4 regions of the Paraburkholderia sp. BR10937 genome follow, and region 4 is predicted to be linked to each of the others. Evidence: predicted binding sites of a transcription regulator. Region 4 holds the regulator's gene; each other region holds the start of a gene.

Region 1 (7,121 bases), on a different contig from region 4:
GAAGACCTGCAGCCGCTCGCTGTGGCCAAGCTGCTGAAGGCGCTGGTCGACAAGGAACAGCCGCAACTGGTCATCCTCGGCAAGCAGGCGATCGACGACGATTCGAACCAGACCGGCCAGATGCTCGCCGCGCTGGCGAACCTGCCGCAAGCGACGTTTGCCTCGAAGGTGGTCGTGGCCGACGGCAAGGCGACCGTCTCGCGCGAAGTGGACGGTGGCGCGGAAACGCTGTCGCTCAAACTGCCCGCAGTCGTTACGACGGACCTGCGCCTGAACGAGCCGCGCTACGTCACGCTGCCGAACATCATGAAGGCGAAGAAGAAGCCGCTGGAAACCGTGAAGCCGGAAGACCTGGGCGTCGATGTCACGCCGCGTCTGAAGACGCTGAAGGTTGCCGAGCCGCCCAAGCGTAGCGCAGGCGTGAAGGTGCCGGACGTGAAGACGCTGGTCGAGAAGCTGAAGACGGAAGCCAAGGTGCTGTAAGGGGAGCAGACGAAAATGACGAATCTGGTTATTGCCGAACACGACAATCAGTCGATCAAGGCCGCGACGCTGAACACGGTCGCCGCAGCACAGAAGATTGGCGGCGACGTGCATGTGCTGATCGCGGGCCACAATGCGCAAGCCGCTGCAAACGCAGCCGCGAAGATTGCAGGCGTGGCGAAGGTGCTGCTGGCCGACGCGCCGCAACTCGAGCAGGGCCTCGCGGAAAACGTCGAAGCGACGGTCCTCGCGCTTGTGAAAAATGCTGCGAAGAATTACACGCACATCCTGGCGCCGGCCACGGCAGCGGGCAAGAACGTCACGCCGCGTATCGCCGCGAAGCTCGACGTCGCGCAGATCAGCGACATCACCGCCGTAGATGCGCCGGACACGTTCGAGCGTCCGATCTATGCGGGCAATGCGATCGCGACGGTGCAATCGGCCGATCCGGTCAAGGTCATCACCGTGCGTACGACGGCGTTCGACGCGGTTGCGGCCGAAGGCGGCAGCGCAGCGGTCGAGAAGCTCGACGCGGCAGCGGACAGCGGTCTCACGCAGTTCGTCGGCCGTGAAGTGACGAAGCTCGACCGTCCGGAACTCACGAGCGCGAAGATCATCGTCTCGGGTGGCCGGGGTCTGGGCAGCGGCGAGAACTACACGAAGGTGCTGGAGCCGCTCGCGGACAAGCTCAACGCCGCGCTCGGCGCCTCGCGCGCAGCCGTCGATGCTGGCTTTGTGCCGAACGACTACCAGGTCGGTCAGACCGGCAAGATCGTCGCGCCGCAACTGTACGTGGCGGTCGGCATCTCGGGTGCGATCCAGCATCTGGCCGGCATGAAGGACTCGAAGGTCATCGTCGCAATCAACAAGGACGAAGAAGCGCCGATTTTCAGCGTGGCCGACTACGGCCTCGTGGGCGACCTGTTCACGGTCGTGCCGGAACTCGTGAAGGAACTCGGCTGATTCCGGCCCGTGGATCCAGCGACGAGCGCCGCGTATCATGATTGAACGCGCGGCGTGAGACGAAGCAGCAAAGGGGCGCCGAGGCGCCCCTTTGTCATTTGAGGAACCGCATACCGGCAGGAGGAGACTGAAATGTACCAGGCGCCCACGAGCGACATGCTGTTCGTCATGAAGGAACTGGCCGGCCTCGAAAAAATCGCGAAGCTGCCGGGCGGCGAAGACGCCACGCCCGAAACGGTCGAAGCGGTGCTGCACGAAGCCGCGAAGCTATGCGGCGAAGTGCTCGAGCCGCTGAACGCCGAAGGCGACCGCAATCCGAGCCGCTGGGAAAACGGCAACGTGTACGCCACGCCCGGCTTCAAGGCGGCCTTCCGGCAATACGTGGAAGGCGGCTGGCAAGGCGTGCAGCATCCTCAGGAATACGAAGGACAAGGCTTGCCGAAGCTCGTCGGCACGCCGTGCGTGGAAATGCTCAATGCGGCGAATCTCTCGTTCGCGCTGTGTCCGCTGCTCACCGACGGCGCCATCGAAGCGCTCCTCACCGCCGGCAGCGAAGCGCAAAAGCAGCGCTTCGTGCCGAAGCTCATTGCCGGCGACTGGACCGGCACGATGAACCTCACCGAGCCGCAGGCGGGCTCCGATCTCGCCGCCGTGCGCACGCGCGCCGAGCCGCAGGGCGACGGCACCTACAAGGTATTCGGCACGAAGATCTTCATCACGTGGGGCGAGCACGACATGGCGGAGAACATCGTTCATCTCGTACTCGCGCGCACGCCCACGGCGCCCGAAGGCGTGAAGGGCATCTCGCTCTTCATCGTGCCCAAGTTCCTCGTGAACGAAGATGGCACGCCAGGCGCGCGCAACGACGTGCACTGCGTATCGATCGAACACAAGCTCGGCATCAAGGCGAGCCCGACCGCCGTGCTGCAGTTCGGCGACCATGGCGGCGCGGTCGGCGAGTTGATCGGCGAAGAGAATCGCGGCCTCGAATACATGTTCATCATGATGAACGCGGCGCGTTTTGCGGTGGGCATGCAAGGCGTCGCGGTCTCCGATCGCGCGTACCAGAAGGCGCTCGCCTATGCGAAGGAGCGCGTGCAAAGCCGCCCGGTGGACGGTTCCGCGAAAGCGGCGGTGAGCATCATCCATCACCCCGATGTGCGCCGCATGCTCGCCACGATGCGTGCGCTCACCGAAGCCGCGCGTGCGCTCGCTTACGTGGCGGCGGGCGAGAGCGACCGCGCACATGGCGACCCCGACGAGGCGGCCCGTGCGCGGCATCAGGCGCGCTACGAGTACCTCGTGCCGATCGTGAAGGGCTGGAGCACCGAACTGGCGCTGGAAGTGACGAGCCTCGGCGTGCAGGTGCATGGCGGCATGGGCTTCATCGAGGAAACGGGCGCGGCGCAGTTCTACCGCGACGCGCGCATTCTGCCGATCTACGAGGGGACGACGGCGATCCAGGCGAACGATCTCATCGGACGCAAGACGCTGCGCGACGGCGGCGCCGCGGCAAAGGCGCTGCTTGCCGATATCGCGCAGACCGTCGACGCGCTGGCCGCACAACAAGGCGCGGCGTTCGAGTCGATGCGCAAGCATCTCGCGGCGGGCAAAGAGGCGCTGGCGTCGGCCGTGGACTTCGTGCTCGCGAAGGCGAAGAGCGATCCGAACGCGGTGTTCGCGGGCAGCGTGCCGTATCTGAAGCTGGCGGGCATCGTACTGGGCGGCTGGCAGATGGCGCGCGCCATGCTTGGCTCGCAGCGTCTCATGCAGGCGGACCCGAAGTTTCATGGCGCGAAGATCGCCACGGCGCAGTTCTTCGCGCAACACGTCTTGCCGCAGGCCGTGGCGCTCGAAGCGGCGATCGTCAGCGCAAACGGCAGCGAGGGCGTGCTGGCGCTGGCGGAGGATCAGTTCTGACGCCGCCGCGCGCTACTCCAGGCGAGAAATGAAACACGGCGCCCAGGAGGCGCCGTGTTCGTTCACGCTGCGTGCCTGGCTTCAGGCATAAGCCGGGCGATGCGAGCCTTGTGTGTCGCCGAGATAGCGGTGCACCGAAAGATCGTCGGTGCGGATGGCGGGCTGCTTGCCCGAGATCAGGTCGGCGAGCAACTGGCCCGAGCCGCACGACATCGTCCAGCCGAGCGTGCCGTGACCCGTGTTCAGGAACAGGTTCGAGATCGGCGTGCGGCCGACGACCGGCGTGCCGTCCGGCGTCATCGGGCGCAGGCCGGTCCAGAAGGTGGCCTGCGTCGTGTCGCCGCCGCCCGGGAACAGGTCGTTCACGCACATTTCGAGCGTTTCACGGCGCGCTTGCTTGAGCGTCTTGTCGAAGCCGACGATCTCGGCCATGCCGCCGACACGGATGCGGTCGTCAAAACGCGTGATCGCGATCTTGTAGGTTTCGTCGAGCACGGTCGAAACCGGCGCGGCACTCGCATTCACGATCGGGGCCGTGATCGAATAGCCCTTGAGCGGATAGACCGGAATCTTCACGAGGCCCGCGAGCAGCTTCGTCGAGAACGAGCCGAGTGCGACCACGTACGAATCGGCGCGTACCAGCTCGCTGCCGCATTGCACGCCCGCGATCCGGTCGCCCTGCATGGCGAGACTGTCGATCGGCGTGTTGTAGCGGAATTTCACGCCCAGTTGTTCGGCCATGGCGGCAAGGCGCGTGGTGAACATCTGGCAGTCGCCGGTTTCGTCGCCGGGCAGACGCAGGCCGCCCGTGAGCTTGCCCGACACCGCGGCGAGCGCGGGTTCGGCGCGGCCGAGTTCGGCGGCCGTGAGCAGTTCGTACGGAACGTTCGCGTCTTCGAGCACGGCGATGTCCTTCGCCGCGCCTTCGAACTGCTGCTGCGTGCGGAACACCTGGAGCGTGCCGCCCGTGCGGCCTTCATATTGAATGCCCGTGTCGGCGCGCAGTGCCTGTAGACAGTCGCGGCTGTATTCGGCGAGACGCACCATGCGGCCCTTGTTGAGCGCATAGCGTTCGGCCGTGCAGTTCTGCAGCATCTGCCACATCCACTGCAGCTGGAATTTGGTGCCGTCCAGACGAATGGCGAGCGGCGCGTGCTTCTCGAACATCCACTTGATCGCCTTGAGCGGGACGCCCGGCGCGGCCCACGGCGCGGCGTAGCCCGGCGAGATCTGGCCGGCATTGGCAAAACTGGTTTCGAGCGCGGGACCGGCCTCGCGGTCGATCACCGTGACTTCGTGGCCCGCGCGGGCGAGATACCAGGCGCTGGCCACACCGACCACACCACTGCCCAACACGACGACTCGCATAGCTGCTCCAGATAGATTCGTTGAGCTACGCCGCGTTGCCGGGACCCTGGAAGCCGTGTTTTGGCACCGATAGGGAAGAAGGCATGAAAATTCGGGTGTAGCCAGTATTTGTAGCTATGCTATTGTTGTGCGTCCAGGTTTTGTTATCGTATTTTTCAGATTTTCGGAAAAAAATCATGAGAACGCAGCGCCAACCGGTCCGCGCGCTCGACCGGCTCGATCACCGCATCCTGAAACTTCTCCAGGAGGACGGCCGCATGGCCATGAAGGACCTCGCGGAGCAGGTCGGGCTCTCGGTCACGCCGTGCATCGAGCGGGTCAAGCGCATGGAGCGCGACGGCGTGATCACGGGTTACTTCGCGCGCGTGAACCCCTCGGTGCTGGGTGCGGCGCTGCTCGTGTTCGTGGAGATCACGCTCGACCACAAGAGCGGCAACATGTTCGACCAGTTCCGCCGCGAGGTGCAGAAGATTCCCGAAGTGCTCGAATGCCATCTCGTCTCGGGCGACTTCGACTATCTGATCAAGGCGCGCATTGGCGAGATGGCCGACTACCGCAAGCTGCTCGGCGACATCCTGCTGCAACTGCCGGGCGCCGTGCAGTCGAAGAGCTACGTGGTGATGGAAGAGATCAAGGAGACGTTGACCATCGCCGTGGGGGAATGACCCGAGCCAGTGTGGCGGCTGAAAGCGCCCCGTTTTTAGGACTCGACAACGCGGATCGATACTGTATATTTATACAGTATCGATCCGCGTTTTCTTGTCTATTTCGCTCCAGCCGTGGCCGACTCCCATCACCCCGATCCCGACGCCTGGTATCCCGTTGCGCCGCCCACGGCGCGCAAGGGGCGCGGGGCGGTCACGAACCTGCAAGGGCGCTACGAAGTCGACCAGCGCGAAGCGTTCGACGACGGCTGGCAACAGGCGGGCGGCGGCGGGGACGATCATGGCGATGAAACCGGCGAGCCCAGGTTGCGCACCGAAGTGTTCGAAGAGCGCGCGAAAAGCATCCTCACGCGTAACCAGTCGCCGGACATTCCGTTCAACGTCTCGCTCAATCCGTATCGCGGCTGCGAGCACGGCTGCATCTATTGCTTCGCGCGGCCCACGCACAGCTATCTCGGCCTCTCGCCGGGGCTCGATTTCGAGAGCCGCATCTACGCGAAGGTCAATGCGGCGGAGTTGCTCGCGCGCGAAATCGCCAAGCCGTCGTACGAGCCCGAGCCGATCGCGCTGGGCGTGAATACCGATGCCTGGCAACCGGTGGAGCGCGACCTGCGCATCACGCGCCGCGTGGTCGAAGTGCTGGCCGAGCGGCAGCATCCGTTTGCGGCCATCACGAAATCCTCGCTGATCGAGCGCGATCTCGACCTGCTCGCGCCGATGGCCGCGCGCCAGCAGTTCATGGCCGCGATTACGATCACGACGCTCGACGCCGAGATCGCCCGCACGCTGGAACCGCGTGCGGCGACACCCGCGCGGCGGCTGCGCACCATCCGCACGCTGGCCGAAGCCGGTGTGCCGGTGGGCGTGAGCATCGCACCGGTGATTCCGTTCGTGACCGAGCCCGACATGGAGCGCGTGCTAGAAGCCTGCGCCGAGGCCGGTGCGACAAGCGCAAGCTACATCGTGCTGCGCCTGCCATGGGAGGTCGCGCCGCTGTTCCAGGACTGGCTGGCGGCGCACTTCCCGCAGCGTGCCGAGCGCGTGATGAGCCGCGTGCGCGACATGCGCGGCGGCAAGGACTACGAGTCGGCGTTTTCGCAGCGCATGAAGGGCACGGGGCCGTGGGCCGACCTGCTCAAGCAGCGCTTTCACAATGCCGCGCGGCGCCTCGGGCTCAACGAGCGGCGCCACGGCATTCTGGACATGGCGGCGTTCGTGCAGTCGAAGACCGTGCGCGAGAAGCCGCAACTCGACCTGTTCTGAGCCGCTACTGCGCGATTTACTGCGAGATCGCCTTCGCGGCCTCGACCTGCGACTCGAAGTACGTTTGAAACGAGAGCGCGAGTCCCGTCATCAGCAGGAACGCGCCGATCAGCAGCGAGAAGATCACGACGAAGATCACAGTCCAGCCCGAGCGGCTCGTGCGGCCTTGCTCCACGAACGCGGCGTTGAACTGCGCGTCCCATTTGGCGTCGGGGCGCAGCCCGTAGACGATCGCCGCCAGAAACGCCGAGAGGACCGACACCGCGCCGATCACGGCGAGCACCCAGCCGGGAATCGAGGCGCGTTCGGTGGCGACGAGGAGCATCACGCCTGGAATGCCTATGAGCGTGCCGAACAAATGTGCCCAGCCCCACACGTCGCGTGGGCCGTATAGATAGAAGCGGTGTGCGCCGAGGCTGCCAAACAGGAAGGCGAGGGCGGCGGTCAGCGTCTTGGAGC
Region 2 (7,121 bases), on a different contig from region 4:
CTCGTGCTCCAGACGCAGCTCGAAGCCGCTCAACGCCGCGTGCTGCGCCGCCAGCCAGCCGGCCAGCTGCATCACGAGCCGGCGCGCGGCAAAGAGCAGCGCTTCGGCGCTCTCCACGCGCGCCTGCAATTCGAGCGACGCGTGAAACGACGGCGGCGCGGCAAACCAGACGCGCGGATCGGGCGCCTCGCCCCGCGCCTGCGCGAGCCAGCCGAGCACGCCGTCGCCGAAACGCCGCACGATGCCGTCGCGCGGCAGCCGCCGCAAGTCGCCGAGCGTCGCGCAGCCGATCTGCGTGAGCGCGTGGTCGTGCTGCGCGGCGAACGGCGCAAGCGTGACCGGCAGCGAATCGAGCACGCGCGCGAGCGTCGTTTCCTTGAGCACATGCCAGCGGCGCGACGAACGCGTGACGTGTGCCTGCGCGAGCGTCCATGCCCCCCACGCCGTGGGCGCGCACGCCATGCGCGCGGTGTGCCCGCAGCCGGCCACCGTCGCCGCGACCCTGGCGAGCAGCGCACGCACGCCGCCGAACAGACGCAGGCCCGAGCCGACTTCGAGCAGCAGCGTGTGCGACTGCGCGAACGACACCTTGGGCGTATAGGCGAGCAACGCGAGCGCGAGCGCCTCGAACGCGCGGGTCTCGCGCGCCGGATCGGCTTCGAGCAGCACGAGCCCTGGCGCGAGCGCGAGCGCATGCGAGCGCGTGTTGCCGGGCTCGACGCCGGCGCGCAGCGCGTCGAGATCGGCGATCAGGATGCGCGTGTGGTCGGCGAGCGCGTAGCAGCGCGGCGCGCTGGCGACCTCGGCATCGGCATCGACGCTTTCAGGCAGGAGCGGCGTTGACGGCGCCGGCGGCATCAGAGGTCTGACGGCCTCCAGCGGCAACAACGGCAAGGTGACGGCGATCCACAGCATGATTGACCCCGGGCCACGGCATGACGACGGAAGCTGCGTCCGACTGGGGCAGCACCGCATCCTGCAGCGGCAATGTAATGACGAGTGGCTGGGCGGGCGGCGGCCCGCGGCGCTTGAAAATATCGACGGAGAGCGCGGCGAGCTGCATCCATTGCCGGCGGTTCAGGCTCGCGGCGTCGGGTGGCGGCACCGGCGAGCAGGTCATGCGCAGCGGCGCCGGCGACGACTGGTTGCGCGCGGCGAGCGGCCGCACGAGAAACGCGAGCGCCTGCGAATCCTGGGCGGCGACCTGCAGACGGCGCACGGCGTCGGCGCGCGCCTTCGTCTGCCAGAGCAGCACGGCGCCCATGCCTTCCTGCTTGAGCGCCTGCTCGGCCACCCAGGCGGCCTCGTCTTCGGCCGCGCGCACCCAGATCACGCGCTCGAGCGCGACCCCCCATGCCTTGAGCGCGCAGGCGTAGGGGCGCCACGGCGGCGCGACGAGCAGCACGTGCCGGCCCGCCTGCGCGGTGAGCGCGCGCAACGCCGGCGCGACGAGCCGCATCTCGCCCACGCCGCCCTGCTCGACGAGCAGCTCGGTCAGGCTGCCCGAGGGCCAGCCGGCGCCAGGGAGCTGGGCGTCGAGCGTCGCGTGGCCGCTCGGCACCGTGCGCTCGCTGGCGCGCGCGAGCTGATCGCCTTGCCACACGCGGCTTTGCAGCCGGGGGGGCAAGTGCGCGGCAAGTTGCGCTGTAGTCTGCACGGTAGTCTGCGCAGTGATCTGGGCTGCTGCTGCCATGGTTCGTGGCCTGATTGATGGGAACGCTCCGCCCTGCCCGGCAAGAAATGGGGCATCGGCAGGAAGGAGGCGGCGCGCCTCCACCTGTATATTTATACAGTATTTTGAGAGATTGGAGGAGGCGGAAATTGGGGGAGGGTCATTTTGCGATCCATTGCAAAATGCTGATCCAGGCGCTTGCGCGGATGGATCGGCCGCCGGACGTCGCGCTGACGTCCGGGGCAAACGCCGCTTAATGCTTGCCGCCAGCCCGATGCGGGCGGCTGCGATAAACGGCGCGGGGTTTGTTGATCAGGACGCCTGCGCCGACGTCATATCGAGCGCCACGGCTTGCGCCACTTCGATGCCGTCGATGGCCGCCGAGTAGATACCACCGGCATACCCGGCGCCTTCGCCGGCCGGATACAGACCTACGACGTTCATGCTCTGGTAATTGTCCTTGCGACGAATGCGCAGCGGCGACGACGTGCGCGTCTCCACGCCAGTGAGCACGGCGTCGTGCATCGCGAAGCCTGCGATCTTCCTGTCGATCTGAGGCAGGGCTTCGCGGATGGCTTCGATCACGTAGTCGGGCAGCGCGGTGCTGAGATCGGTCGGGTGCACACCCGGCTTGTAAGACGGCACCACGGAGCCCAGCGACGTCGACGGCCGGCCGGCGATAAAGTCGCCGACCAGCTGGCCCGGCGCCTGGTAATTGCCGCCGCCGAGTTCGAACGCGCGCTCTTCCCACTTGCGCTGGAAGGCGATGCCCGCGAGCGGACCGCCCGGATAGTCCTCCGGCGTGATGCCGACGACGATGCCCGCGTTCGCGTTGCGCTCGGCCCGCGAATACTGGCTCATGCCGTTGGTGACCACGCGGCCGGGTTCGGAGGTCGCCGCGACCACCGTGCCGCCGGGACACATGCAGAAGCTATAGACCGCCCGTCCATTGTTGGCGTGATGCACCACCTTGTAGTCGGCCGCGCCGAGTTGCTTGTGGCCCGCAAACTTGCCGAAACGGCTGCGATCGATCACCCCCTGCGGATGCTCGATCCGGAAGCCCAGCGAAAACGGCTTGGCTTCCATGAACACGCCGCGATCGTGCAGCATCTGGAAGGTGTCGCGGGCGCTGTGGCCCACGGCCAGCACGACGTGGTCGCACGGCAGCGTCTCGCCGTTCGAAAGCTTGAGCGCGCGCACCTTGCCCTGCTCGATTTCGATGTCTTCGACGCGGGTTTCGAAGCGCACTTCACCGCCCAGCTCGTGGATGGTGGCGCGCATTTTCTCCACCATGCTGACGAGACGGAACGTGCCGATGTGCGGCCGGCTCAGATACAGGATGTCTTCCGGCGCGCCCGCCTTGACGAATTCCTCGAGCACCTTGCGGCCGTAGTGGTGCGGGTCCTTGATCTGGCTGTACAGCTTGCCGTCGGAAAACGTCCCGGCCCCGCCTTCGCCGAACTGGACGTTGGATTCGGGGTTGAGCACGGACTTGCGCCACAGCCCGAAGGTGTCCTTGGTGCGCTCGCGCACGGCCTTGCCGCGTTCGAGGATGATGGGACGAAAACCCATCTGCGCGAGGATCAGCCCCGCGAACAGGCCGCACGGCCCCATGCCGATCACCACCGGACGCGGACGCGTCGAGTGCTCGGGCGCCTTCGCCACAAAGCGGTAGGTCATGTCCGGCGTCACCCCGCAATGCGGCTTGCCGACGATCCGCTTGAGCGCGGCCGCTTCGTCCTTGACTTCGACGTCGACGATGTAGGTCAGCTTGATATCCGAGCGCTTGCGTGCGTCGTGCGCACGGCGGAATACGGTGTAACGCACGAGCGCATCCGCCCCTACGCCGAGATCCGCGAGGCGTCCCCGAATCGCGGCTTCAAGTTCGCTTTCGGCGTGGTCGAGGGGGAGTTTGACTTCGGATAAACGTAACATGGCTGCCAGGGTGCGATCGCCACGGGAGTTGTGGCCGATCCGTATTTTATAAGCTCGGCGGCTTTTCAAAGGGAACGCAAGCCGTACGACGAAACGCGAGCGCGTTTGACCCAACATGGGACAAAAAGAAAAAGGGGCTACAGGCCAATGGCGTGTAACCCCTCGGTAATGCTGGTCGGAGCGATAGGATTCGAACCTACGACCCTCTGATCCCAAATCAGATGCGCTACCAGGCTGCGCTACGCTCCGATGAATCAGCGATTGTATCGGCACTGATGGCACGCCGTCAAATCTTCGCGATCCATAGCGACGAAAAGCGATCCACATCACGCGCTTGCCGCACACCGGCCTGGCGTGCACCATGACAGGACACGCCGCACGTGCACCCCATACCGCCAAAAAAGGAGACGCCATGCACCTCATCCTCTGGCGCCACGCCGAAGCCGAAGACATCGCCGCCAGCGACCTCTCCCGCCAGCTCACCACGCGCGGGCGCAAGCAGGCGCAGAACGTCGCGCGCTGGCTGCGCGCGCGCCTGCCCGACGACGCCGTGATCCTCGCGAGCCCCGCCGCACGCACCATCCAGACTGCCGAGGCACTCACCGATCAATATCGCGTCGTGCGCGAACTCGCACCCGATGCGAGCGTCGAGCAGGTGCTCACCGCCGTCGGCTGGCCCGAGGGCCTCGCATCCACGGTCGTCGTGGTCGGCCATCAGCCCACGCTCGGCGAGGTCGCGGCGCGGCTGCTCTCGGGCGGCGCCGATTCGCGCAGCTGGGCCGTGAAGAAGGCCGGCGTGCTCTGGCTCGCGAGCCGCGAGCGCAGCGGCGGCGACCAGGCCGTCCTGCACGCGGCCATCACGCCTGACCTCGTCTAGCCCTCCAACCCGCCTGCGCCTGCCCACCGGGCCGCCTGTGCGCGGCCCCTGCAACGATTCAAGCGCGCTTCAAGCGCACTTCGAACGCGCCCCGCCGCCCCCGGCCTTTCGGCCGCCGCGTCCGTCTGCCTTACGCCACGTCATCGAATCGTCATTGCGTTTTCATGGAAACGTAACCGCGTATTACTACATTGCCGGAAAAGTTCTCTTACTTCCGACCAGGACGCCCCATGCGAGATCTGCCGACGCCCACCCTGCCGTTCGCCTCGACGCTGTTCGAGTCGAACCGACGCTTGCCGCGTGCCGAAGAAACGGTCACCGCGCAGCATCGGCTGCAGGTGGCCTGGGCTCGCACCGACGAGGAGCTGCGCGAAGCCCAGCGCCTGCGCTACCGCGTTTTCGCCGAAGAGATGGGCGCACGCCTGACCGGCCCCGCCGGCCTCGACGTCGACGCCTTCGACGCCTACTGCGACCACCTGCTCGTGCGCGACCTCGACACGCTCAAGGTCGTCGGCACCTACCGCGTACTGCCGCCGCACCAGGCCGCGCGCGTCGGCCGCCTCTATGCCGAAAGCGAATTCGACGTCTCGCGCCTCGCGCATCTGCGCCCGAAAATGGTCGAGGTGGGCCGCTCGTGCGTGCATCCCGACTACCGCAGCGGCTCGGTCATCATGTCGCTGTGGGGCGGTCTGGGCGGCTACATGCAGCACAACGGCTACGAGACGATGCTCGGCTGCGCGAGCGTGGCCATGGCCGACGGCGGCCACTATGCGGCGAACCTGTACTGCGCGCTCGGCGCCGACGCGCTGACCGCGCCCGAATACCGCGCGTTCCCGCACACGCCGCTGCCCGTCGAGGAACTGCGCACCGGCACGCCCGCCGTGCCGCCGCCGCTCATCAAGGGCTACCTGCGCCTTGGCGCGAAGATCTGCGGTGCGCCCGCCTGGGACCCCGACTTCAACACCGCGGACTTCCTCACGCTCTTCCGCCTCTCGGAGATCAACGAACGTTACGCGCGCCACTTCCTCGGCGAAGCCATCACGCGTTAAGGCCTCATCCGCCCTTCATCGGGCAAAATCAGTGGGCAAACTCCGCGGGCGAAACCAGCGGACAAAAAAAGCCCGGCTCACCAACGAGCCGGGCTTTTTTATCGGCGCAGCAAGACGAGGCGCAGCGCGCTACGCTCACTCCTCCGTATAGACCACGCGATACGGAATGCCGATCTTGCCCCATTCCGCCGCTTCCTGAACGAGGTTGTAATCGGTGAGCGGATTGTTCTGGACCCAGGCATTGGGCAGCAGCACTTCGTAGCCGTTGCCCTCCTCCACCTTGATGTGCGGCAGGCCGACATCGGCGCGGCGGCGCGTCAGCAGCGCGGCGAGGCGCAGACAGAACAGCAGCGTCCATTCCACATCGCGCGTTTGCGAGAGCTTGCCGAGCTTGCCCACGTGGCCGAGCACGAGCGCGGCGAGGCGCGCCTGGTCGGTGCGCGAGAAGCCCGGCATGTCGGCGTTGCTGGCGATGTAGGCCGAGTGCTTGTGGTACGCGCTGTGCGAGATGGAAAGCCCGATTTCGTGCAGCGACGCCGCCCACGTGAGGAACATGCGGTTCTCTTCGCGGCGCTCCTCGTCGGGCTCCTCGAACTGGTCGTAGAACTTCACGGCCAGTTCGCCAATGCGCCCCGCCTGCGCGCGATCGACGCCGTAGCGGCGCATGAAGCCCTCCACCGTGACCGTACGCATGTCCTCGTGCTGCGAGCGGCCCAGCAGGTCGTAGAGCACGCCCAGGCGCAGCGCGCCGTCCGTGGTATCGACATAGTCGATGCCGAGTTCCTCGAACACCGCGATCATGATCGAGAGACCGCCCGCCAGCACTGGGGTGCGGTCGGGCTTGAGCGCGACGAGCTTGAGCCGGTTGACGTTCTCGGCCTTGATGAGCGCGCGCTTCAGGCGCTCGAGGCCGCCGCGCGAAATGCCGTGCGTGATGCCGGGATCGTTGAAGCCGTTCGCCTCGACGAGTTCCGCCAGCGCGCGCGCGGTGCCCGACGAACCGATCGCCTGGTCCCAGCCGGTCTTGCGGTAGTCGCCGGAAATAATCTGGATTTCGCGCGTGGCCGCGAGTTCGGCCTGGCGCATGGTGTATTCGTCGACGTTGCCCGAGGGGAAGAACTGGCGGCTATGGCTCACGCAGCCGATATAGAGGCTTTCCATGCGGATCGGCGTGTAGTGCGCGCCGATGATGAACTCGGTCGAGCCGCCACCGATGTCCACCACGAAGCGCTTGCCCGCGCTCGCCGGCACCGAGTGCGCGGCGCCCGCATAGATGAGACGCGCTTCTTCGCGTCCCGCGATCACTTCGATCGGGAAGCCGAGCGCCGCTTCCGCCTCGGTGAGGAACTCGCGCGCGTTCTTGGCGACACGCAGCGTATTGGTCGCCACCGCGCGCACCTGGTCGGGATGGAAGTCGCGCAGGCGCTCGCCGAAGCGCTTGAGCGCGTCCCAGCCGCGCACCTGCGAGGCGCGGTCTAGCAGTTTGTCCCTCGAGAGGCCGGCCGCGAGGCGCACCGGTTCGCGCAGCGCGTCCACCGGGTAGATCTGGCTGCCGGCATCGGTTTCCTCGACGCGGCCTACGATCAGA
Region 3 (7,121 bases), on a different contig from region 4:
CGCTGCAGGCGTGGGCTTCGGTGGATTGTTGGCAAAGACGGGATGACAGGCGCCGGCCGGTATGACGTTGCCTGGCAGCGGGATGGAGACCTGCAGCGCCACCTTTGCCCCCTGGCCGTCATAGAGCGTGGAGCAGCCTGTCGCATTGTCGTTGATCCAGAATGGACTTCCTGCGGGACTAAAAGCGATACCCCAGGCGTTCTGCAGTACCCCGTCGACCTTCGGGGCAGAGCCTGCCAGGTTGGATACAAGCGGTGTGACGACGTAAGCCTCATCGGCAGCAGCATGTCCGATGGTGAAACCGGCGGCGAAGACAATCACGGCCACCGCTTTGAGACCCCACGAGATCTGAGACATAACTTCCCTCCTCGTCTGACTGGCGAGATATCGCCGCAGGCTAAACGACCGCTGCACTTCAAATATTCCCGCTCGACGCAAAAAATTTCCGCCAGCCCGGTCGCGTGACGCACTTGGGGCGACTTCGGCCTTTTGCCTCGATTCATGGTTGCGCGAGCGAGAGACGAGCGAGTGGGGGCGTGCCCATGACGGTTTTCACCCTGTTTGCAGGTTCGCGGCGACGCTATTCACAATTCGTCGTCGTTGATGACTCATCCAAAGTCCAGATTTAATGCGGTTGAATGGGACAGATGTGTGTCCAGCCGCACGCGATGGCCGTCATGGTCGCCGGCGTGTTCCACGTCGTCGCCCGGATCGCCCGTTCGAGCCTCGGCACCCATTCGTGCGGTGCGTGGATGAAACCGATGCGCAGACCTGTCGCAACAGTCTTCGACAGGCTCGACACATAGACCGTTGTCTCCTGCGCGAGCGATGCCAGCGGCGGCGGTGCATCGTCTGCCAGGAACGCATAGGCGGCGTCCTCGATCAGGATCAGCCCGTGTCGTCGTGCGATGCCGATAGGCTCGGCGCCGCGTCGCGCTCATCACCCAGCCGAGCGGATTGTGGAGGGTCGGCATCGTGTAGACGGCGCGCACCTTGCGCCGCTTGCACAAGGCCGCCAATGCGTCCAGATCCGGGCCGCGTCCGGCGGCCGCGATCGGTGCGAGTTCCAGCCGGCTCGCCTCGGCAGCCAGCTCGCGGTGCGTGGGCAGACGCGTGCCGGGACGCAGACGGCCCGCACGGATTTCGGCGGCGAGCCGATCGACCAGCGGATTTGTAGCGGGGTTCCGGCATGGCCCAATGTATCCATGACAATAATTTGATCGTATTGATTGTCGGCCCTACCATGGCTCGACACAACCTCTTCCACCGCATGAGGGCGCCATGCACATCGCCATTCTGACTTTCGACGGCTTCAACGAACTCGACTCGCTGATCGCATTCAACCTCCTCAGCCGGATCCGGAAACCCGACTGGCGGGTTTCGATTGCGAGCCCGGCGTCCAGTGTGCGTTCAATGAATGGACTCGTGCTGGAGGCGCAAGTTTCGCTGAACGAAGCATGCGAAGCCGACGCGGTGTTGATCGGCAGTGGCGTACGGACGCGCGACGTCGCCGCCGATTCCGCGCTGATGTCGCAACTCAGGCTCGACCCAACGCGCCAACTGCTTGGCGCGCAGTGCTCCGGCACGCTGATACTCGCGAAGCTGGGCCTGCTGCAGGGCGTTCCCGCATGCACGGACCTGACCACCACGCCGTGGGTCGAAGAGGCGGGTGTAGTCGTGCTCAATCAGCCGTTCGTGGCCAGTGGGAATGTCGCGACGGCGGGCGGGTGTCTCGCATCGCACTACCTCGCGGCCTGGGTGATCGCGCGCCTCGCCGGCGTCGAAGCTGCGCGCAGCGTGATTCACTACGTGGCGCCAGTGGGAGAGAAGGAAACCTACGTGACGCGCGCGATCGAAAACATTTCGCCATTCCTATAACCGGAAGCCGCAGAACGTCTGCGCGCCGTTTCGAAGGGCCGATCACCGCATGATATAATTCGCACGCGAACTAAATCGCACAATTCTATCTGCGCGGAAATGAAACATCGCCTCGTCTATCTATTGAATGTGGGACAGCGCCGGCTGCAACGGTGGTCGCAAACACGTGCGGCCGGCGGCGGCGTCACAGCAGCCCAGGCGGGGCTGCTGTTTTTCCTGGGTGATCGCAACGGCGCACTCATGAGCGAAGCGGCAGCCGCGCTGGATCTGGGCGCACCTGGCATGAGCGGTCTCGCTGAGCGGACAGAAAAGGCAGGGTTGATCGAACGTCGGGCCGACGAGACTGATGGCCGGGCGTCGCGCCTGTGGTTGACGGAGGCAGGACGTAACGCGCGCCAAAAATCGAAGCTTCGCATGAAAGACTTGAACGCCAGATTGACCGAAGGCTTTACGGAAGCGGAGATCGACGTCGTGGCGCGGTGGCTGACCAGCCTGCAGACGAAGTTTCCGCTCGCCGAAGACGGCGACGCGTAACCTCGACCGTGGCCGGTCAGCAAGGCAACGGCTAGTGCTGGGCAACCCTCGCGAAGTCCGGCTTGCGTTTCTCGGCAAAAGCTGCGAATGCCTCCCTTGCCTCGGCGCTCGTCAGCCGCTCCTGAAACTTCGCGCTCTCGCTGTCCATCTGCGCAACCAGCGTTTCGGCTTCGCGCATCAGCTTCTTCATGGCGCTCAATGAACCGGCCGGCTTGGCGGCGATTCTCTCGGCCATCCTGCGTGCATCGTCGCGTAGTGGATCCTTTGCGCAGACCTTGTTGGCAAGGCCCCACGCGACAGCGGTTTGCGCGTCGAGCGGCTCGCCCAGCGCAAACATCTCGAAGGCCCGCACATGGCCCACGCGCAGTGGAAGCAGGTAGCTGGACGCCGCCTCGGGGACAAGCGCGAGATTGACGAACGGGGTGATCAGTTCCGCGTCTGGCGCGAGCAGAACGTAGTCGCAATGCAGTAGAAGCGTCGTGCCGATACCGACCGCCTTGCCCTGGACCGCCGCGATGATAGGCACGCTCGATTTCGCCAGGGCATGCAAAAAGCGATGCACGTGTCGCTCACTGGGCCCCTTACCCGATGCAATGGCTGCGAACTCGCCCACATCGTTGCCCGCGGTGAACATGTCTCCGTCCCCTTGCACCAGCAATACGCGCACACGGCTGTCGTGCTCCGCGTTCTCGATGATGTCGGCCAGCGTGCCATACATCTCATTCGTCAATGCATTCTTCTTGTCCGGTCGGGCAAGCGTAATCGTCAGAATGCCGTCGGCTTGATCGACGTGAATTTCCTCGCTCATGTGCTCTCCTGAAATTTACTTTGCATGCGAAGTATATAGGTAGTTCGCATGCAAAGTAAACCGGAGAGTCGATGCCATACAATTTGGGGCCGGCTCGCGAACCCCCGCTCCTGATGAGGTGTGAACGCTGAATCTCGTAGCGGACCGGAATTCGACCAGGTACTCCATTCGCGACGTCGCGCCACTCCTCGCGCGCACGCAGGCTCCGTAGCATTGAGGCATTACGAAACAGACAAGCAACCGGAGGACTGAACATGCTTATTCTCACCGCCGTTATCGTGATCGCCGGCGTGGCGATCTGGAGCGTCTACCGGCGTTTGCATCCGCGCCAGGACTGACACCATGAGAGGCTGTTTCACCGGCCTCGTCGCAGCAGCCCGCCACGCCGGCGGGCTTTTTTGTTTCCGCGCTCAGGTACGTCGGGAGGTGGCATAACAAGACGTTTGCGAACCCTTCCGCACTCGAAAAAATATCTCCGAATCAGATTCAGCATCTGACAAAGTTACTGTATAAATGTACAGTTCCATAAATATCCGCAAAACGCAACGTAGCGTGTCGGCCGCGCGGAGCCATTGAGAGCTATTTTTGAGTACCAAGGCATGCCAGATGATCGGCGCATAGCCCACATCGACATGGACGCATTCTTTGCGTCGTGTGAACTTTCGCAGTATCCCGAACTACGAGGCAAAGCCATGGTGGTCGCCGGTCGTCGCTCGGACGCGCCCCGAACGAAGCCGGACGGCACACGCGAGTTCTCGCGGCTACGCGATTATGTGGGCAGAGGGGTCCTGACGACCGCGACCTATGAGGCTCGCGCACTCGGCGTTCATTCCGGCATGCCCGCCATGAAGGCCGCCCGGTTAGCGCCGGATGCGATTCTCCTTCCAGTGAACTTCGACCTCTACCGAACCTACTCGCGACTGTTCAAGGATGCCGTTCGATCAATCAGTTCGAGCATTGAAGACGTTGGAATCGACGAGGTCTACGCAGATGTTTCACTCACGAATGGCGATTCAGAGGCAATCGCGCGCAAGCTCAAGTCCGCGGTCTTCGAAGCCACCAATCTCACCTGCTCCGTCGGCATCGCGCCGAACAAGCTGCTTGCCAAGCTGTGCTCCGATATGCAAAAGCCGGACGGCATCACCATCCTGACGCTGGAGGACCTGCAATCCAGGATTTGGCCAATGGCCGCAAACAAGATCAACGGCGTCGGCCCCAAGGCGGCCGCCAGGCTTGCGTCTTTTGGCATCACGACCATCGGTGAGATCGCTGCGCGCGACGAGCACTGGCTCGTCGAGCACTTTGGAAGAAGCTACGGGGCGTGGCTGCGCAGAGTCTCACATGGACTGGATGACAGGCCGGTGGTGACGTATAGCGAGCCCGTCTCGATGAGTCGCGAGACCACATTCGAGCGCGATCTACACGCGGTACGGCACAGACAGGAACTGGGCGCCGCTTTTACCCGCCTATGCGAACAGGTGGCGCTCGACCTCCAGCGCAAGGGCTATCTGGCGAGGAAGATCGGCATCAAGCTGCGCTTCAATGACTTCAAGACAGTCACGCGTGATGTCACGCTTCCTGAACCTATTGATGACGCGAAAGCGTTGCGGCGCGCGGCGACCGAGTGCCTGAAAAGAGTCGAACTCGTTAAATCCATCAGGCTGCTGGGCGTCAAGGCCGGCAACCTCCAGCACGCCGGAGAGGCTTCCGGTAACGAGTCGCCTCAATTCACGCTAGATTTTTAGTACGTAAGCAGTTCCTTGTCGCAGCGCCTGGACGCCAGGCGCGTCCCCGAAAGATCAGCTGGCCGGGTCCGAAGCCAATGCAATCCGTGCCTTCTCTTCGGGACTATTTGCCTTGTAATACTTGTCGGCCCATTTACGGTCAGGCTGCAGCAACAGCCGCTGCACGGTTCTATGCTGCTGCTCCTCGATGCCAACGGCGCGGGCACGATAGTGCTCGTATAGCCGCATGAATTCAGCGAGGTAAATGCCGGCAATGCGCGTGTCTTTTATTTCGAGCAGATTCTCGTCGTTGAAATGCTCGGAGTTGTTGCTCATGTTGGCCGAGCCCGTGTAGACAATCGGATTGTCTCCTTCGGCGTCGATCACAATGAACTTGTGGTGGATGATGACCGGAGCGTAACTGGGCGCGACCTCGCCAGGAAAGAGCCGCAGCTCGGGTTCGAATCCTTCGGGCACGGTTGCCGGGGAAAAGTACGATGCGTCGATGACGTCTCGGTTTTCCCTGCTTCGATGATAGAGCGCGAGGTTTGCCAGCGCAGTCGTGCTCACGGCTTCTCCCGCTTTTTGCGCCTCTTGCGCATTCTCAGCGGACTTTTCGCTAATGTTGTTGACGAGGCCGAACATCATCAGCCCCTTGTCGCCGGCGGTAAAGCAGGCGTCGCGAAGCGGTTCGTCGGTCGGCATGAAGAGGCAGAACAGGACGGAGTGCTGCGCCTTTCCGATCGCTTCGACGATAGTATCGATCTGGGTACGTCGGGTTTTCGTTTCCGGAGAGAAGCAAACACGCACCGCTGCGCTTCCCACCGTCACGGAATCGGACCAGCCATTCGTGAGTTCCGCGGTCTGGTTGATCGGCGGATTGCTGGCGATGGCTTTTGTTCTGTCGTCGTACAGTTTCGCGAGGTCGGCCGAATCGAACAGATGAAGCACGTTGGCCTGTTCCGTAATGCCTTCCGTCGTGAAATTCGCAGAGCCTGCCACGACGAATGCCGGGTTGCCTTGCCGATCGCCCCGATCCGTCACGATGAGCTTGTCGTGCATGATATGCGTCTTGTCGCGCGGGCAGAACGTCACGACGCTGCCTAGTTCATCGACCGCGGTTTGATTCGGTGATGGTGCGGGCGCTTTACCCTTTTCGCGAACCAGGTGCGAGTCGTAGACGACGGCGACATTCGCTTTACCGTGAGCACTCCCAAACTCCTTGAACGCCGGTATCGCCCAAAGCGGGTCGGTCAGGTGATAGACGGCAGCCGCCGCGCGCGACGCGTCCAGGAATATTTCCTTGAACACGAGCTGCATGTCGTTGGCGAGCCATGTTCGAAGTTCAAGCGCCTGTGCGGCCGGCGGCGCGGTATGCGGGTCGATTCCCATGGCCTTCACCTGTCGTGCGAAAGCCTGTGAGCTCACCACCGCACGGTTGAACCAGGTACCCACGCCGTCTTCGATATGCGCCGGAAGCGTGACGTCAACCGAACTCGCCTCCGCGGTCAGCAGATTCACATTGTCCGGCGTACCGACCACCGGATAGACCGTGTACTTGAACTGCCTGCCTCTGTCGGCCTCTTCGATACGCGCGTCCCACCACATGAATTTTTGAATCGGCGCGATGTTCGAAGGCGCATCGGGCTTCCCATCCGGCACCGGCCCGTTGAAGGTGATTCTATTGGGGAGCCAGCTGCTCGCCTCATGGGTTTTTCCGTCCGGGCTCGTGAAACCCGGAGCCCGCTCAATGGCGAAACCGAGGAAGTCGGCACGTGTCGCACCGTCTGGCCAGTCGAGCGCGAGTAAAACCAGCGTCGGGGAGAGATAGCTGCGGACCTTCGTCGACATCGTTGACCTCTGCTGTGTTAGCCAAAGGCCCAGTTTCAACCATCAGTTTGTTGAAACGGTGAACGAAGTATGTTGCCTGGATGTCGTTTCGATGACGCCGCCCAGAGCCGCGACAAAGTCACTACTGCGGGGTGATATCTCTTTGCACGCGATGAATATGCTGCTCGACATAGAACGCCGCCGCATCGGCATCTCCGCAGACAATGGCTTCGTAAATCAGCCGATGCTCGGCAACGTACAGTCGAATGCGAGCCGGGTCGTAAATCCCGTCGTCCTTGAGCCGCTTCCACAGCGACTGGTCCATGGTCGATGCGATTTCTTCCGCG
Region 4 (7,121 bases):
GGTGGGCTCGTCCATCACGAGCACGTCGGGGTCGTTCACGAGCGCGCGCGCGAGCGTGAGACGCCGGCGCATGCCGCCTGAGAGTTCGCCCACGCGCGCGTCGGCCTTGCTTTCGAGGCGCGCGAATTCGAGCAGCGGCGCGACGAGGTCGCGCGTTTCGCGCGCGGACAAACCGAAGTAGCGGCCGAACACGAGCAGGTTCTCGCGCACGGTGAAGTCGGGGTCGAGATTGTCGAACTGCGGCACCACCCCCACGCGCTGGCGGGCGTGGCGCGCGCGCGCCGGCACCGGCTCGCCGCACAGGCTGATGCGACCCGCATCGGGCGAAACGATGCCGAGCAGCATGCGCAGCGTCGTGGTTTTCCCTGCGCCGTTCGGACCGAGCAGTCCGAAGCACTCGCCGGGAACGACGTCGAACGACAGGCCGTTGACGACCGTCCTGTCTCCGTAATGTTTGATGACCTGCTCGAATTCGATGGCGGGTGCGGGCATGGACCGGTTGAACGTGAGTCGAACGGGCATCGCGCGAGTCGCTCGACGTACCGAACGAAAAATCGCACGAAACAAGGCGGCCCATTTTAGTGCATTGCTGCGTGGCGGGTCGGGCATCGCTTACAAGCGTTTTGACGATGCACGAGGCAAATGCATGTCGCGGCAAGCATCCAGCACTGCGCAGGATCCGTACGCCGATCGGGACGCGTCTGGCGTTTTTAGATGCACACCTGGCGTTTTCCAGCCCTTGCGTGTGGATTTGCGGCGCACCATCATGAGAATCGCACAGCCTGCAAATCACGCGGGCGGGGAGAAGCGATCATGGCGAGCTATAAAAAGATTCTGCTCTGTTACGACGGCTCGCGCGAAGGCCGCAAGGCACTGCGTTGCGGCGCCGATCTTGCACTCGATCTGCAGGCTGAGACGCATTTGCTCTCGGTCGTCGACATGCGTTCGACGATTGCCCAGAGCGCCGGCCTGCTGACCGACGTGGCCTGCGGCCGCTTCGAGGAAACGGCGCGCGAGATTCTTCAGGAAGGCGTGGACTGGCTAACCGAGCGCGGCGTGCGTGCTCAGGGGCATTTCGCGTTCGGCCATCCGATCGACGAAATTGCGAATCTGGCGAACGAGCTGAATGCCGACCTCGTGGTGGTGGGTCACCGCTGCCGCACGGGACTCTCGCGCTGGTGGATGGGCGCGGGCAACACGCCGCTGCTCGACCGCGTATCGTGCAGCATTCTCGTGGCGTGTTCGTCGGCGGCTGAGGAAAAGCAGCAGCAAGCCGCCGCGTAGCGGATCAAGCGGGCCGGTTCGCACAGAACCGGCCTGTTTGCGCTTTCACTGCCGATCTGTCTCAGTTCGAGACGTTTCCTTCATTTAGCTCGACCGCCGAGAGCTTCCACGAGAAGAGCCCGTGACGCTGCAGGATGGCTGCGTAGTGCTCGCCCGTACTGCCGCGGTCCCACGTGAGCCCGAACTCATTGAGGCCGCGATAGCCGGCCGTGGTCACCGGCCGCGCCTCGGGTGCGGGGTTGCCGGATGCGGCCGGGGCCGGTGGCGCGTCGGAGGCGGGTGCCGATTGCGCCGGCTCTGCCGATTGCGTGGATGGCGCGCCGGATTCCGCTGGCGGCGGCGCGTGCGGCCGGTCGCCGGGCTTGCCCGTCGGCGGCATGCCATCGAGCAGGGCGGCCACGCCTTCCGGTGTGGCGTAGGCATCCACGAGCGGACTAATCAATGCCGCGCCAATCACGGCGCCGAGGATCAGCAACGGATTGCTGCTGTGCTGCCCCTCGACGCGCCGGTGCAGCATCTTGCCCACCTGCTGTTTCAGGCTCAGGCGCAGCGCAGGGTAATCGACGTACTCGTTGAGCGCGACGGCGTCACGCGCGTCGGCCGCTGCTTTCATGTGTTTCACCGCGATATAGGGCGACGCATAGGCGTAGCCGATCGCGGCAACGACCATTGCGACGGCAACCGTGATCGCAACGGGCTTTTTCCAGCCGTGGGTCTTACGCGGGGTAGAGAGAGATTCCGTCATCGGCAGAGAGCAAATCGTTCAAACACGGTGTTGACCGCAAACCTGGCCAAACGATCCCGCCCGTAACCTCTTCTCACATTTAAGCCGTGTTGCCGCTTACTTCGCGAGCGCCGCGGGCAGGTCGCTGTGCTGTTCTGCGATGCAGCGGTCGATCGCGCGGCATACCGCGTCGACCGTGCCGACGAGGATGAGCCGCGACGGACCCTGATAGACGCGCACGGGCGCACGACGCATGGGCTGTTCGGTATTGAGCGTGCTGTTGAGCGACACGCGCGCAAACGCGGGTTGAGCCGAGGGCAGCACGGGCAGGTCGGCCGTGCTGGCCGCCACCATCTCCGGCGAGTCTTCGAAAAGCGAGCCGCTCAGCGCGGCAGCCGAACCGCGCACTTCGCGGACCGCGCACGAGGCGATTCCACGGAGATGGCGAAGACGGCCGAATTGGCGGAAGGGCAGCAGGCGGGCAAGGCGTTCCATGACTCTCTCCAGGTAGTGCGCAGACGGTGCGTGCGCAAACTCTGCGCGAACTGCGCGCAAACTGCGCGCAGACGGATTGCTTAGAATTCGGTGGGGCGGATCAGGCCGACCGCGATGCCTTCGAGCGCGAATTCCGCGCTGCCGGCCTCGACAAAAATATTGTCGTAGTCGGGGTTCTCGGCGATCAGCTCGAGCCCGTTCGGACGGCGCTTCAGGCGCTTCACGGTGACGTCGTCGCCAAGGCGCGCCACGATGATCTGGCCGTCTTTCGCTTCGGCCTTCTTCTGCACGGCGAGCAGGTCGCCGTCGAGGATGCCGGCGTCGCGCATGGACAGGCCGCGCACCTTCAGGAGGTAGTCGGGGCGGCTCGAGAAGAGCGCCGGGTCGCACATGTAGTTCTGCGAGATGTGCTCCTGCGCGAGGATCGGGCTACCCGCCGCGACGCGGCCGACGAGCGGCAGCGAGAGCTGCATGATGCTCGGGTGCGGGAGCGTGAACTGGTGCGGCAGGTCGTCGGGCCCCGGCACGAGGCGGATGCCGCGCGAGGCGCCCGCAGCCAGTTCGATCACGCCCTTGCGCGCGAGCGCACGCAGATGCTCCTCCGCGGAGTTGGCCGAGCTGAAGCCGAGTTCCGCCGCGATCTCGGCGCGCGTGGGCGGGAAGCCCGTGCGCTCGATGGCCCGGCGAACCAGATCGAAAACCTGCTGCTGTCGTGCGGTGAGTTTGGTCATGGCGCCACTGTATGTTTGAACAGGTAACTGTATTTTTATACAGTACTCGTCACTTTTCAAGTGTTACTTGAAGTTCATCGACTGAGCGTTGCCATCAGGCCGTTTTCCCGTGTTTGCGCGGATGAAACCGCGTTCCAGCAGCGACTTCCTCTGTCCTTACCACTTTTGCGTATTAAAAAATGAGAAAACATCATTTTTAATAATGTAAGCGGATCGCTAGACTGGCCTCCATCGTTAGCTGCAACTCACCAATGAGCGCAAACGAGCACACACGAGAACGGAGAACAGATAGATGGGCACGACACATACGGGGCGCGCGGGCTGGCTGAAAACACTGGCGGCAAAACTGGTCATCGGCGTTGCGCCGCTCGTCGGGGTCACGGCGATGGCGGCCATGGCGCCCATCGCCGCTCACGCGGATACATCGCTGCTCAACGTCTCCTACGATCCGACGCGCGAGCTGTACCAGGACATCAACGAAGCCTTCATCAAGCAGTGGAAGGCGAAGACGGGCGAAACGCTCACCATCAAGCAGTCGCATGGCGGCTCGGGCGCACAGGCGCGCTCGGTGCTCGACGGCCTGCAGGCCGACGTCGTGACGCTCGCGCTGGCATGGGACATCGACGCGCTCGCCAACAAGGGCATCGTCGCGAAGGACTGGCAAAAGCGTCTGCCCGACAACGCCTCGCCGTACACGTCGACCATCGTGTTCCTCGTGCGCCAGGGCAACCCGAAGCACATCAAGGACTGGGACGATCTGACCAAACCGGGTGTCTCGATCGTCACGCCGAATCCGAAGACCTCGGGCGGCGCGCGCTGGAACTATCTCGCGGCGTGGGCGTACGAGCTGCACCAGCCGGGCGGCAACGAGCAGAAGGCGAAGGACTTCGTCACGAAGCTCTACAAGAATGCGGGCGTGCTCGACTCTGGCGCGCGAGGCGCGACGACGAGCTTCGTGCAGCGCGGCATCGGCGATGTGCTGATTGCATGGGAAAACGAAGCATTCCTCTCGCTCAAGGAGTTCGGCCCGGACAAGTTCGAGATCGTGGTGCCTTCGGTCAGCATTCTGGCTGAGCCGCCGGTTGCCGTGGTGGACAAGGTCGTCGACAAGAAGGGCACGCGCAAGGAGGCCGAGGCCTACCTGCAGTTCCTCTATAGCGAAGAGGGCCAGGAGATCGCTGCGAAGAACTTCTACCGTCCGCGTTCGGACAAGGTCCCGGCGGCGCTCACGGCAAAGTTTCCGAAGCTCAAGCTCTACACGGTCGACGACACCTTTGGCGGCTGGCCCAACGCGCAGAAGACGCATTTCGCGGATGGCGGCGTGTTCGATTCGATCTATCAGCCGCAGTAAAGCTGTCAAGCAGTCAAGCAGTCAAGCAGTCAAGCGGTCCGCATAACGACGTGACCGCATAACAACGAAGCGCGCCTACGGGCGCGCTTTTCGGCGCGAATCTGCACCGCACGAATCGCGCAACCCATGTCTGGACGATGAGCATGACAACGTTTCGATTGCGCAAACCCAGTGCGCTGCCTGGCTTCGGTTTGACGCTCGGCATCACGGTGGCCTATCTGAGCCTCGTGGTGCTCATTCCGCTTGCCGCCACCTTTCTCAAGACGGCGACACTCGACTGGAGCCAGTTCGTGCGCGCCGTGTGGTCGCCGCGCGTGATCGCGTCGTACCGGCTCACGTTCAGCGCCGCGCTCGGCGGTGCGCTGATCAATGCGGTATTCGGCTTCCTGCTCGCGTGGGTGCTCGTGCGCTATACGTTTCCGTTCAAACGGGTGATCGATGCGCTCGTCGATCTGCCGTTCGCGCTCCCGACTTCCGTGGCGGGCATTTCGCTCGCCGCCGTGTATGCGGGCAATGGCTGGATCGGCCAGTTTCTGCAGCCGCTCGGTCTGAAGATCGCCTTCACGCCGCTCGGCGTGCTCGTGGCGCTCACGTTCATCGGCTTGCCGTTCGTTGTACGCACGGTGCAGCCGGTGCTCGAGGACTTCGAACGCGAACAGGAAGAGGCCGCTGCGTGCCTCGGCGCCTCGCGCTGGCTCACGTTCCGCCGTGTCGTGCTGCCCGCGGTGCTGCCGGCGCTCCTGACCGGTTTCGCGCTCGCGTTCGCGCGTGCGCTCGGCGAGTACGGCTCGGTCATCTTCATCGCCGGTAATGTGCCGATGAAGTCGGAGATCACATCGCTCCTCATCATCACGAAGCTCGAACAATACGACTATGCGGGTGCAACCGCGCTCGCCGTGATGATGCTCTGCGTGTCGTTCGTCATGCTGCTGCTCATCAATTCGCTGCAGTGGTATTTGCAACGCCGCACGAGCCGGGGTGTTACGGCCGGCAGCGCGCCGAATGCCGCGGTGGGCGCAACCGTCGCGGGAGGTGCGCAATGAGCACGCTGCCGCAGCAACGAAGCACGCGCCGGCCGGACCCGGTCACCGAATCACCGTGGGTACGCTGGCTCCTGACTGGCATCGCGCTCGCGTTTCTCGCGCTGTTTCTCGTGGTGCCGCTCGTCGCTGTGTTCTGGCAGGCGCTGTCGAAGGGCATCGGCTTCTACTTCACGTCGCTCGTCGATCCCGACGCGCTCTCCGCGATCAAGCTCACGCTCATCACCGCGGCGATCGCGGTGCCGTTGAATCTCGCCTTCGGCCTCGCGGCTTCGTGGGCAATCGCGAAGTTCGAGTTTCGCGGCAAGGCGCTGCTCACCACGCTGATCGACCTGCCGTTTTCAGTTTCGCCCGTGATTTCAGGTCTCATCTACGTGCTGCTATTCGGCGCACAGGGTTGGCTCGGGCCGTGGCTCGAAGACCACAACGTGCAGATCATCTTCGCGGTGCCGGGCATCGTGCTCGCCACGATCTTCGTGACGTTCCCGTTCGTCGCGCGTGAGCTGATTCCGCTGATGCAGGCGCAGGGCAACGACGAAGAAGAGGCCGCGCATGTGCTGGGCGCCTCGGGCTGGCAGATGTTCCGCCGCGTGACGCTGCCCAATATTCGCTGGGGCTTGCTGTACGGCGTGATTCTCTGCAACGCGCGCGCCATGGGCGAGTTCGGCGCGGTGTCGGTGGTGTCGGGCCACATTCGCGGCCAGACCGACACGATGCCGCTGCACGTCGAGATTCTTTACAACGAGTACAACTTCGCGGCGGCGTTTGCCGTGGCGTCGTTGCTCGCGTTGCTCGCGCTCGTCACGCTCGGCCTGAAGCTGCTCGCGGAGCGCCGCCTTTCGGCGGAACTGCGCGGCGCGGACGAGGTTCCCGCCTACGCCGGCCCGCAACCTGCGGCCGTGCAACATGTTTCACAACACGCAGCGCCTCGCGCCGTGCGCCAACCGATTCAAGTAGGGGAGCAGTAAACATGGGCATCACCGTCAGCAATCTGCACAAGCGCTTCGGCGACTTTACCGCCCTCGACAACGTCTCGCTCGACTTTCCGCCGGGCGAACTGGTTGCGCTGCTCGGACCTTCCGGTTGTGGCAAGACCACGCTCCTGCGCGTGATCGCAGGCCTCGAATACGCCGACGCGGGCCAGGTCGTGCTGCAAGGCCAGGACGTGGGCGAGGTGGGCGCGCGCGAGCGTCAGGTGGGCTTCGTGTTCCAGCATTACGCGCTGTTCCGCCACATGACGGTATTCGAGAACGTGGCGTTCGGCCTGCGCGTGAAGCCGCGCAGCGAGCGGCCCTCGGAGGCCGTGATTCGCGAGAAGGTGCATGAACTGCTCAAGCTCGTGCAGCTCGACTGGCTCGCCCAGCGCTATCCGTCCGAGTTGTCGGGCGGCCAGCGTCAGCGCATCGCGCTTGCGCGCGCGCTCGCCGTCGAGCCGAAGGTGCTGCTGCTCGACGAACCGTTCGGCGCGCTCGACGCCAAGGTGCGCAAGGAGTTGC

Evidence for each region. Region 4 encodes LexA, which represses DNA repair genes until DNA is damaged. Its sites were predicted from a motif close to ACTGTATNNNNATACAGT; they were not measured.
Region 1: the regulator LexA is predicted to act here: its motif matches at 5,460-5,477, upstream of AB4Y44_RS08470 (PA0069 family radical SAM protein).
Region 2: the regulator LexA is predicted to act here: its motif matches at 1,777-1,794, upstream of imuA (translesion DNA synthesis-associated protein ImuA).
Region 3: the regulator LexA is predicted to act here: its motif matches at 3,725-3,742, upstream of dinB (DNA polymerase IV).

Annotation. Positions count from the first base shown of each region.
Region 1 covers NZ_JBFRCL010000007.1:138,661-145,781, reverse strand. Annotated here, with positions in the region: gene AB4Y44_RS08495 (electron transfer flavoprotein subunit beta/FixA family protein) at 1-483, shown strand, start outside; gene AB4Y44_RS08490 (electron transfer flavoprotein subunit alpha/FixB family protein) at 499-1,446, shown strand; gene AB4Y44_RS08485 (acyl-CoA dehydrogenase) at 1,579-3,366, shown strand; gene AB4Y44_RS08480 (D-amino acid dehydrogenase) at 3,448-4,734, opposite strand; gene AB4Y44_RS08475 (Lrp/AsnC ligand binding domain-containing protein) at 4,911-5,399, shown strand; gene AB4Y44_RS08470 (PA0069 family radical SAM protein) at 5,514-6,662, shown strand; gene AB4Y44_RS08465 (TM2 domain-containing protein) at 6,679-7,121, opposite strand, start outside.
Region 2 covers NZ_JBFRCL010000007.1:107-7,227, forward strand. Annotated here, with positions in the region: partial or broken gene AB4Y44_RS07795 (DNA polymerase Y family protein) at 1-915, opposite strand, end outside; gene imuA (translesion DNA synthesis-associated protein ImuA) at 824-1,693, opposite strand; gene AB4Y44_RS07805 (NAD(P)/FAD-dependent oxidoreductase) at 1,985-3,607, opposite strand; tRNA gene AB4Y44_RS07810 (tRNA-Pro) at 3,780-3,856, opposite strand; gene sixA (phosphohistidine phosphatase SixA) at 4,020-4,484, shown strand; gene AB4Y44_RS07820 (GNAT family N-acyltransferase) at 4,715-5,533, shown strand; gene ppx (exopolyphosphatase) at 5,669-7,121, opposite strand, start outside.
Region 3 covers NZ_JBFRCL010000013.1:44,426-51,546, reverse strand. Annotated here, with positions in the region: gene AB4Y44_RS13160 (TIGR03118 family protein) at 1-357, opposite strand, end outside; partial or broken gene AB4Y44_RS13155 (aminotransferase class I/II-fold pyridoxal phosphate-dependent enzyme) at 656-1,094, opposite strand; gene AB4Y44_RS13150 (DJ-1/PfpI family protein) at 1,282-1,878, shown strand; gene AB4Y44_RS13145 (MarR family winged helix-turn-helix transcriptional regulator) at 1,978-2,412, shown strand; gene AB4Y44_RS13140 (enoyl-CoA hydratase-related protein) at 2,444-3,220, opposite strand; gene dinB (DNA polymerase IV) at 3,820-4,965, shown strand; gene AB4Y44_RS13130 (phospholipase D-like domain-containing protein) at 5,020-6,795, opposite strand; gene AB4Y44_RS13125 (GntR family transcriptional regulator) at 6,917-7,121, opposite strand, start outside.
Region 4 covers NZ_JBFRCL010000027.1:79,022-86,142, reverse strand. Annotated here, with positions in the region: gene nodI (nodulation factor ABC transporter ATP-binding protein NodI) at 1-492, opposite strand, end outside; gene AB4Y44_RS22630 (universal stress protein) at 814-1,284, shown strand; gene AB4Y44_RS22625 (DUF2939 domain-containing protein) at 1,346-2,029, opposite strand; gene AB4Y44_RS22620 (hypothetical protein) at 2,126-2,503, opposite strand; gene lexA (transcriptional repressor LexA) at 2,584-3,234, opposite strand; gene AB4Y44_RS22610 (sulfate ABC transporter substrate-binding protein) at 3,527-4,585, shown strand; gene cysT (sulfate ABC transporter permease subunit CysT) at 4,729-5,628, shown strand; gene cysW (sulfate ABC transporter permease subunit CysW) at 5,625-6,593, shown strand; gene AB4Y44_RS22595 (sulfate/molybdate ABC transporter ATP-binding protein) at 6,596-7,121, shown strand, end outside.